DNA from 3 places in the Clostridium sp. HBUAS56017 genome. Region 1 is predicted to be linked to each of the others. Evidence: a T-box and tRNA genes for the amino acid it is inferred to sense, from the RefSeq annotation. Region 1 holds a T-box; the other regions hold tRNA genes.
The links. A T-box is a leader RNA that pairs with one kind of tRNA and senses whether it is charged. The one in region 1 lies ahead of leuS (leucine--tRNA ligase), so its partner is inferred to be a tRNA-Leu.
Positions count from the first base shown of each region.

Region 2: it encodes a tRNA-Leu, which carries the amino acid that the T-box ahead of leuS (leucine--tRNA ligase) is inferred to sense. The anticodon was not compared.
Region 3: it encodes a tRNA-Leu, which carries the amino acid that the T-box ahead of leuS (leucine--tRNA ligase) is inferred to sense. The anticodon was not compared.

Region 1 covers NZ_SULK01000010.1:90,271-93,562, reverse strand. The annotation lists gene FAY47_RS10280 (hypothetical protein) at 65-820, shown strand; gene FAY47_RS10275 (sigma-70 family RNA polymerase sigma factor) at 833-1,375, shown strand; T-box leader at 1,424-1,629, shown strand; gene leuS (leucine--tRNA ligase) at 1,681-3,292, shown strand, end outside.
Region 2 covers NZ_SULK01000017.1:41,171-44,462, reverse strand. The annotation lists gene FAY47_RS14420 (lytic transglycosylase domain-containing protein) at 1-320, shown strand, start outside; gene FAY47_RS14415 (glycosyl hydrolase family 8) at 344-1,465, shown strand; tRNA gene FAY47_RS14410 (tRNA-Leu) at 1,529-1,614, shown strand; gene FAY47_RS14405 (potassium channel family protein) at 1,817-2,575, shown strand; gene FAY47_RS14400 (hypothetical protein) at 2,850-3,038, opposite strand.
Region 3 covers NZ_SULK01000007.1:140,893-144,184, reverse strand. The annotation lists partial or broken gene FAY47_RS08475 (GGGtGRT protein) at 1-628, opposite strand, end outside; gene FAY47_RS08470 (hypothetical protein) at 655-1,347, opposite strand; tRNA gene FAY47_RS08465 (tRNA-Leu) at 1,579-1,665, shown strand; gene FAY47_RS08460 (hypothetical protein) at 1,973-3,211, shown strand.

The DNA of each region.
Region 1 (3,292 bases):
ATTCTTTTATTACGATTATAATAATATAGATTAATTTTGTTATAATTTAAAGGAGAAAAATATCATGAGTAAAAAAGATTTAATTGATGTGGATGAACGCAGTTTGCCCAATGTCTTTTTATCAGATAATCAAAAAAATAGAATTAAAAAAAGTTTATATAAAAATATAAAAAGATTCACTGAAAATAATTACGGACTAAAAATAGATAACTCTCTAGAAAACATAAAAAGAATGGAAGAAAAATTAGGCTCAAAAAAGGACGATGTAATTCATGGAGTAAAGCATGCTAGAGTATTGAAAGAACTCGCCTTGGAAGCAGCTCGTAAAGATTGTCCATTAAAGGACGAAGAAATTCTTTGCCAAAAGTTTTTTCAAATTGGTACTGGAATGGAAAATAGAGATGCTACTCTTTCGATATTTTATTCAGTATTTTATTGTCAAATATATATATCAAAGGATTATTTCATTTCGTATTCTTTCGATAACTTTTTCAGACTTCAACACCGAAGAATTATTCCAATAAAATATATACAATCAGTAGGAATATCAAAATTAGATAAAAATAGATTAAAGCTCTCTAGAGATAATTTGATAATTGATATAGATTACTGGTCTAATGAAAATGTAACTACTTATTATTTAATAGGCACAATGCTTGATATGATCGAAGTTAGAAATTTACTTATGAATCTTGGAGCTAGACCTTTTATTCATAAGAGATTTTCTGTAGGTAGAATTATTGAAATTATATACTTTTCAATATTTGCAATTGCCATAGCTTATTTTTTTATAGACCTCATATTGGGCAAATTTTTATAAGGAGAATATGCTATGATAAACAATTCTAATTTTATAAATCAATTAAAACTTCAAAATCCAGATGCTTTATTATATGTGTTAGACAACTTCGGAAATCTAGTGTATAGAATAGCATATTCAAATTTGCGCTCAAATGAGCTTAGTGAAGAATGTGTTAATATCGTTCTCTTTAAAGTTTGGAATTGTATAAATCATTTTGATTACTCTGATGATAAATTTAAAAATTGGATTTCTGCAATTGCTAAATATACGTCTATAGATATGTTAAGAATGGAGAAAAAACACTTTTATGATATAACTATTGAAAATCTAGTTATGTGTTCAAAAGAAGATGTTGAAAAAAACATAATTGAAAAAGAAAAACTGCAAAATATAAAAAATCAAATTTGTAATCTTAAAGAAATAGATAAAAATATTTGTATTGAAAAGTTCTTCAACAATAAAAGTCTTAAAGAAATTGGAGAAATGTATGGTATGACGCCTAATGCTGTAGCTTTAAGAATAATTAGAGCTCGAAAGAAACTAAAAACTCTTAATATGGACTCCTCTAGTTGACTTTAAACCTTTAAAACTATATAATTACTTATATTGTTAATAATTTTATAGTTTGCGTTGAGTAGAAGTAGTACTATATATTTTATCTTTAGAGAGTTATCGGTTGGTGAAAGATAATGTTAAAAGTATAGGAACTTGTCTAGGAGCTATACTTGTTAGAAGCAAGTACGGGCAACCCGTTATAGTTTTAAGTGAGGATATTTTAAATATCCTAATTAGAGTGGTACCACGGAAATACACCTTTCGTCTCTTATTTTAGAGATGAAAGGTTTTTTATTTTTACCTATTTTAAGGAGGAATTAAACATGGGAAAATACGGAACTAGTATTGATAAGAAATGGCAAGAAATTTGGGAAAATAATAATCTTTATAAATTCAACGCCGAAAATTTAGATAAAAAACTTTATACTCTTGAAATGTTCTCTTATCCATCAGGTAGTCAATTACATGCAGGTCATTGGTTCAATTATGGTCCAGTTGATTCATGGGCTAGAATGAAGAGAATGGAAGGATACAATGTATTCCAACCTATGGGATTTGATGCTTTTGGATTACCTGCTGAAAACTTTGCAATAAAAACAGGAATTCATCCACAAGATTCTACTTACAAAAATATAAAAACTATGGAACAACAATTAAAAGCTATGGGCGCTATGTTTAACTGGGAAAATGAAGTTGTAACTTGTGACGCTGATTATTATAAATGGACTCAATGGTTATTCTTAAAACTTTATGAAAAAGGTTTAGCTTATAGAAAAAAAGCTCCTGTAAACTGGTGTCCATCATGTAACACAGTTCTTGCTAATGAGCAAGTTATTGATGGTGAGTGTGAAAGATGTTCAAGTGAAGTTACTAAGAAGGAATTAACTCAATGGTTCTTTAAAATAACTGATTACGCTGATGAATTACTTGATAAATTAGATGATTTAGATTGGCCAGAAAAAACTGTTGCTATGCAAAAACACTGGATTGGTAAATCCACTGGAGCTGAAGTTACATTTAAGGTTAAAAATTCTGATTTAAGCTTTAATGTATTTACTACAAGAGTTGATACTTTAAATGGTGTTACTTATGTTGTTTTAGCACCTGAAAATAAATTAGTTGATAAATTAACTCTTACTGAATATAAAGATGCGGTTGAAGAATATAAAGAAGTTTCAGCTAAACAATCAGAAATCGAAAGACAATCTATTTCAAAAGAAAAGACAGGAGTATTCACTGGATCCTATGCTATAAATCCTATAAACGGAAAAGAAGTCCCAATATGGATTTCTGATTATGTTCTTGTAAGCTATGGTACTGGCGCTGTTATGGCCGTTCCTGCTCATGATGAAAGAGACTTTGCTTTTGCTACTAAATTTAATTTACCAATAGAAAGAGTTATAACTAACAAGAAAGGTGAAGAAGTTGAACTTCCTTACTGCGAATATGGAGTTATAGTAAACTCTGGTGAATTTGATGGTTTAACTACAGAAGAAGGTAAAGTTAAAATAGTTGAGAAATTAGCTAAAGAAAATTTAGGTTCTCAAAAAGTTAATTATAGATTAAGAGACTGGCTAGTTTCAAGACAAAGATATTGGGGAGCTCCAATTCCAGTTGTCTACTGTGATAAGTGTGGAATTGTTCCTGTCCCTGAAAAGGATCTTCCAGTTAAATTACCTTATGATGTTGAATTTGCTCCAGATGGTAAATCACCACTTGCTAAAAGCGAGGAATTCTTAAATACAACTTGCCCACATTGTGGTGGTAAAGCTACAAGAGAATGCGATACTTTAGATACATTTGTATGTTCATCATGGTATTACCTAAGATATCCTGATAACAAAAATGCTGATATGCCATTTAATCCAGAAGTAATAAATAAAATGCTTCCAGTTGATAAATATGTTGGCGGACCTGAACATGCTTGTATGCATC
Region 2 (3,292 bases), on a different contig from region 1:
TGCAGATAACAGAAGGTACTGGTAAGTGGATTGCTGAAGAAATGGAACTGACAGATTATTCTCCTGATAAACTGTATAATGAAGAGTATAATATCAAAATGGGATGTTGGTATTTAAATAATTTACGAGAAGAATTTGGTGAGATGGACTTATATATAGCTGCTTATAATGCAGGAAGAGGTCGTGTTAATGAGTGGTTATTAAATAAAAACTATTCTAGTGATGGCAAAACATTAAATTACATACCGTATAAAGAAACTAAGAAATATGTTGATAAAGTTAAAACCTACTATAGGATATATAAGATGATGTATGAATAGATAGATAAAGTAAAGGTGGAAAAATGATAAAGAAGAATAGAGTTGTCCTTGTGATTTCAACTATAATTTTAATTTGTATAGTGGCATTTTATTTTAGCTTGCCATATATTAAACCTATAAATAGTAAAATTGTGTGGAAAAACAATCCTGTAAGTGAAAAGGAACAAATATTACTAAACTTTGTTAATTCAAAGCTAATGAATGAGGAATATGGTATAAAAACTAACTATAAAGAAGCTAGTTCTAAAGGGGAAATAACTAAAGGAGATTCCGTACTATCTGAGTCTCAAGGGTTGATGCTTCTATACTATATAGATAGAGATAGAAAAGGGGAATTTGATCAAATATTATCTTATATAAAAGATAATATGATTTTAAAAAACGGACTGTTAAGTTGGAGAGTTGAAGGGGAAGAAGCTGCTGGAGTAAATTCAACGATAGATGATTTAAGAGTGGTAAAGTCATTGTTACTTGCATCAGAGAGATGGAATGATAGAAGCTATAGGAGCTTAGCATTTAAAATCTCCAAGGGATTTAAGAAAGAATTAAGGGATGATAATTTACTAGCTGATTTTAATGATGGATATGGAAAGAGTAGTAAAACTACATTGTGTTATTTAGATCTTGAATCACTTAAATTATTAGCAAATCTAGATAATGAATTTAAACCTATATATGAATCTTCTTTGATAATTATGAATAATGGTTTTATAAGTGACAATTTGCCATTATATAAGAAGGAATATGATAGACAGAACAAAGTTTATGATGATGGGGATATAGATATGGAGTTAAATTCCATAATATTATTAAACAGAGCTCAAGTAGGCGAAGATGTTATAAAAAGTGTTAACTGGATTAAAGGGCATTACAAATCTGACGGAGGAATATTTGCTAGTTATGATAAAAACACAGGAATACCTAAAAGTAATATAGAAGCGACTTCTATATATTCAAATTTGCTTCAAGTTGCAGATTTAATTGATGATAATGATTTATACAATATATGTAAATATAAACTTGAAGGTTATCAAGTAATTAATGAAGAAAATGAAATTTACGGAGCATATGGAGATTCAAATACTTACGAGGTACATTCATTTAATAATCTAAATGCTTTACTTGCATGGAGAAAGGTTCATTAATTTTTCACATTGAAATGGAATGAAATTTAGGGTATTATATACATAAGGTATATTTTATTTCAAGCAGGTGTGCTGGAATCGGCAGACAGGCACGTTTGAGGGGCGTGTGTACTAGTTACGTACGGGTTCAAGTCCCGTCACCTGCACCAAGTTATATATTTAAAGTGAGTCTATTGCTTCGTTAAAAGGCAATGGGCTTTTTGTTTTTAGACAAATCTTGTCTGTTGAGCGCAATTGTTGTATGATATAAGTATAAATGTAAATAAATTACTGATAATTTAATGTGATTATTTAAATTATTTTTAGAATCAACAAACTTATTAAATATCAGAATTAAAAGAGGTAATATAAATGAATCGTAAATTATGTTATGAGGTATTTATAACTTTGCTATCACTAATAGTTTGTATAATAATTTTTGTAGAATTGGCATTTGACTTAACAAATAACATTGCTACAATATTAAATATTTTAGATGATATCATATGGATTATTTTTATAATTGATTATGTAGTAAGACTTATTTACAGTGAGAATAAAATGAGATTTATCAAAAATAATAAAATAGACCTTATTTCAATAATACCTTTTAATTCAATGTTTCAGTCATTAAGAATTTTAAAAGCTGGGAAAGTGTTAAGATTTGCAAAATTATTTAAGTTGTTTAGGCTTGTAATCTTTTTATATAAATTTAAAAGTAGGGCAGATAAATTTTTGAGAACTAACAACTTTGAGTATATATTGATAGTTACTGTCTTAACGGTTTTTCTTGGGGCATTTGGTATTTCTGTTGCAGAAGATAAAAATTTTGCTGATTCTATTTGGTGGAGTTTTGTAACTACAACTACGGTTGGATATGGAGATATAAGTCCATCAACTAATACTGGTAGAATAATAGCATCAATATTAATGTTAGTTGGAATAGGGTTTGTTGGGATGTTAACAGGAACTATAGCAACATACTTTTTAAATAGTAAGAAGAAAGAAAAAACATATAAATATGAAATTATCGAAGATATTAAAGAAAGATTAAATGATTTTGAATCATTAAGTAAGGATGATTTAAATGATATGCATAAAATTTTAGTTAGTCTTAAGGATAGAGATTAAGTAAATAGTGATAATTTACTTATTATAAAAGGATGACAAGGTTCGGCTTCACAATGTCCTAAAAAAGATTCTTGTAATAAATGTGTTAAATAAAATTTGTTAAAAATAAAGTTGTTCAGAATCTAGTTTTTGCTAGATTCTTTTATTTTTTGTAATTACAACAAATAAAAAAATGGCTAAAGGGGAAGCCATTCTTTGTATGTACATTTCACAAAACAACAGCCTTCTATGATATATTTATTTTATCATAGCAAGCTGTATATTTTGTGATTTGCTATATTTCTGTAATAGAAATTGCAGAAAGGGTTACATTTACAGAAATATGTTCTCCAATAACAAGACCATTTTTACAATCAATTCTTGTATCATCGTCTATAGCAATAGATAAAGTTTCTCCAGAATCTGTTATTAGTTGTAAAGTATGCATTGCACTACCCTCACCTACTTTTCCGTTAATTATCATACAAACACCTCCTTATTTCAATGATGTGAACATTATAGTATATTCTGTATAAAACTCAAATATTTCACAATAGACTTGATTTAGAAATTATTTAAGTAGAGCGGCGACTAGATGAAGAATAATTACTATATTGTAAAGATATTAAGAATAATAAGTTTTATTAGCCTCTATAGAAAAGTAATCAAATAGAGGACGAGGTTAGAATAAAGATTTATATAGATACATTATAGAGTTTAAATTTAATTATATTTCGA
Region 3 (3,292 bases), on a different contig from region 1:
CTCTAACGTCGTCAGCACCGTAACATCTTACTTTAGCTCTTTCTCCGTTTGAGTATGCTTTTTCTTTAACTACTTTAACTTCTCCAGTGTAATAGTCAAACTTAGTTTGAACATATGTGAATCCATTAATTCTTGAAATAATGAATGCAGCATCTTTTCCAAGACCGTTTAAGATAACTCTTAATGGTTCTTTTCTTACTCTGTTAGCTTTTTCAGCTATTTTAATAGCACCTTCAGCAGCAGCAAAGCTTTCGTGACCTGCTAAGAATGCGAAACACTTAGTTTCTTCTCTTAAAAGCATAGCTCCAAGATTTCCGTGCCCAAGTCCTACTTTTCTGTCATCTGCAACAGATCCTGGTATGCAGAATGCTTGTAAACCTTCTCCGATTGCTTCAGCAGCATCAGCAGCCTTCTTGCAACCTTTCTTTATAGCTATAGCAGCTCCTAAAGTGTAAGCCCATCCAGCATTTTCAAATGCGATTGGTTGAGTTTCCTTAGCTATAGTATATGGATCTATTCCTATTTCTGCACATACTGCTTTAGCGTCTTCCATAGTCTTCATTCCGTACTTTTCTAATACAGGAGTGATTTGTCCTATTCTTCTTTCATAACTTTCAAATAATGCCATAATATATTTTCCTCCTTTACCTATAATTATTTATGTCTTGGGTCAATTAATTCAGCAGCGTCTTGAACTCTTCCGTATTGTCCCTTAGCACTTTCTAATGCTTCATTAGCATCCATTCCCTTAGCAACGTTTTCCATCATCTTTCCTAAGTTAACGAACTTGTATCCAATGATTTCTTTATCAGCATCTAAAGCTACATCTGTAACATAACCTTCTGCCATTTCTAAGTATCTTGGTCCCTTTGCAAGAGTTCCATACATAGTTCCAACTTGAGATCTTAATCCTTTACCTAAGTCTTCAAGTCCTGCTCCGATAGGTAGTCCACCTTCTGAGAATGCAGTTTGAGTTCTTCCATAAACTATTTGTAAGAATAATTCTCTCATAGCTGTGTTTATAGCGTCACAAACTAAGTCTGTGTTTAATGCTTCTAAAATAGTCTTTCCTGGTAAAATTTCTGAAGCCATAGCAGCTGAATGAGTCATTCCTGAACATCCAATTGTTTCAACTAACGCTTCTTGGATTATACCGTCCTTAACGTTTAATGTTAATTTACAAGCTCCTTGTTGTGGTGCACACCAACCTATACCATGAGTTAACCCTGATATATCAGTTACTTCTTTAGATTGAACCCATTTTCCTTCTGCAGGAATTGGTGCTGGTCCATGATTTGGGCCTTTTGCAACAACGCACATTTCTTCAACTTCTTTTGAATACATCATATTGATCTTCTCCTCCTTAATTATTAAATTATTATAGCTTGTCCTTAGCTACATAAATAAGGTAGGTTAAAAAACGTCCCACTGGGGATATTTTTATCCTACCATCTATTTTAGCAAAAGTAACACTTTCTAACAACCTTATATTCAAATTTTTTCTTTATTTCCAACAAAAAAAAATTTCTTATTGAATTATTAAAAATAATATGTTATTATATCAATGTTGCAAAACGTGCCGGTATGATGGAATTGGCAGACGTAGCGGACTCAAAATCCGCCGGTAGCAATACCGTGCCGGTTCGACTCCGGCTACCGGCACCATTATTTAATAGAATTGTCATATTACTTGATTTATCTTGTAATATGGCTTTTTTTATTTACCAGACTTTTTTGAAATTCTTTCTATTATTCAAGCTACCCTTCTACATCTTAGCTCCTTTATATAGATTTCATTACCTAAAAAACAAATCCATAAACTTAATAGCTAAAAATTCTCCTAAACAACCAAATTTATAATATAATAACCATCAACTTAATCTTCGTCAAAAATTCAGAAAGTTATATTTAATATTTATCAATCATAAATTATATACTGAAATAAAACATTAAATGTATGAGGTTTATAGTAATGACTGTCGGAATAGGAATTCTCAATAGAAGTGGAGTTGTATTATCTGCTGATACTTTTGAACCTGTGGTAGGAATTCAATCTTTGAAGTTTGTTTCAATTAGCAAAATCTTTCCTTTATCAAAATATAACCCTGTTGGAATTATGCTAGATGGTAGTGTTAGATTTATGGATACTATACCTTGGGAATCAATAATAGAAGTTTATAGGTCACAAATTGGAGACAAATCATTTGATAAATTGCAAGAATATGCAGAAAATTTTATTGAATTTATACCAAATGATAATCGCTTTTATTCTTGGAGTGCAGAAATGGGGTTTTTAAAGGAAGTTTTGCGTTATTGTCTAAGTAAAATCCAAGATAGAGTTCAATTAATAGAAGGTAATGAAAAGGCTATAAGTGATGAAATAGAGAATCAAATTGCATCTCTTTCAAAAAAAATTTTTTCAAATTCATTTGATGACAATTTTATAAAATTATTTTTAGAAAAACATACAAACGATTTAAAAGAATATATAAAAAACAGTACAGATCATATAATTAATCCAGTTATATCTGCTATTGATGAAAGAACACAAAAAAATTTAATAACCATGTGTGCATATGTTATAAGTAAAACTGATTATATGATTAGAAACATTTACAATGGTAGCATAGTAATCTCAGGTTATGGTGATAAGGAAATTTTTCCATCATTGTATAGATACAACATAGTGTGTGCAATTGATGGGAAACTAATATATGAATTAATAGAAAGTTATAGTATAGGATCCGATGATGAGAATGAGCTACTAAAAAAAATTATTCCCTTTGGTGAAAAAGATTTAATAAACACTTATATAAATGGAATTAATCCGAATTTGGAATATAAGATATTAGATGAAGCTAAAAAAGTTTTTGATAAATTTTTAAAGGAAATACAGAATAAATATAATAACAATAATGCACTTCAGGAATTTATTGTTAAAGAGAAAGATGAAATAGATAAAATATGTATGCTGATTATAGAAGATTTAAAGAAAAACATTAAAGATTTGCAACAAAAAATGTTGGTAGATCCTCTTTTATCTATGATTGATTTCATTAGAAAAGAAGATATGATATCTCTAGCTGATGCACTTGTAAATTTAACTGCAATTGGGGTTAAGTTCAGTTCTTACGAACAAGCAGAAGTTGGTCCAATTGATATTGCCCTTATTACTAAAGGTGATGGCTTTGTATTTATGACAAAAAAATAAATTTTTAATATAGAATTTAATAATGATATTAATCTCATACTACAAATAGCAAATAATATTTTAGTAGCTATATTTTGAATC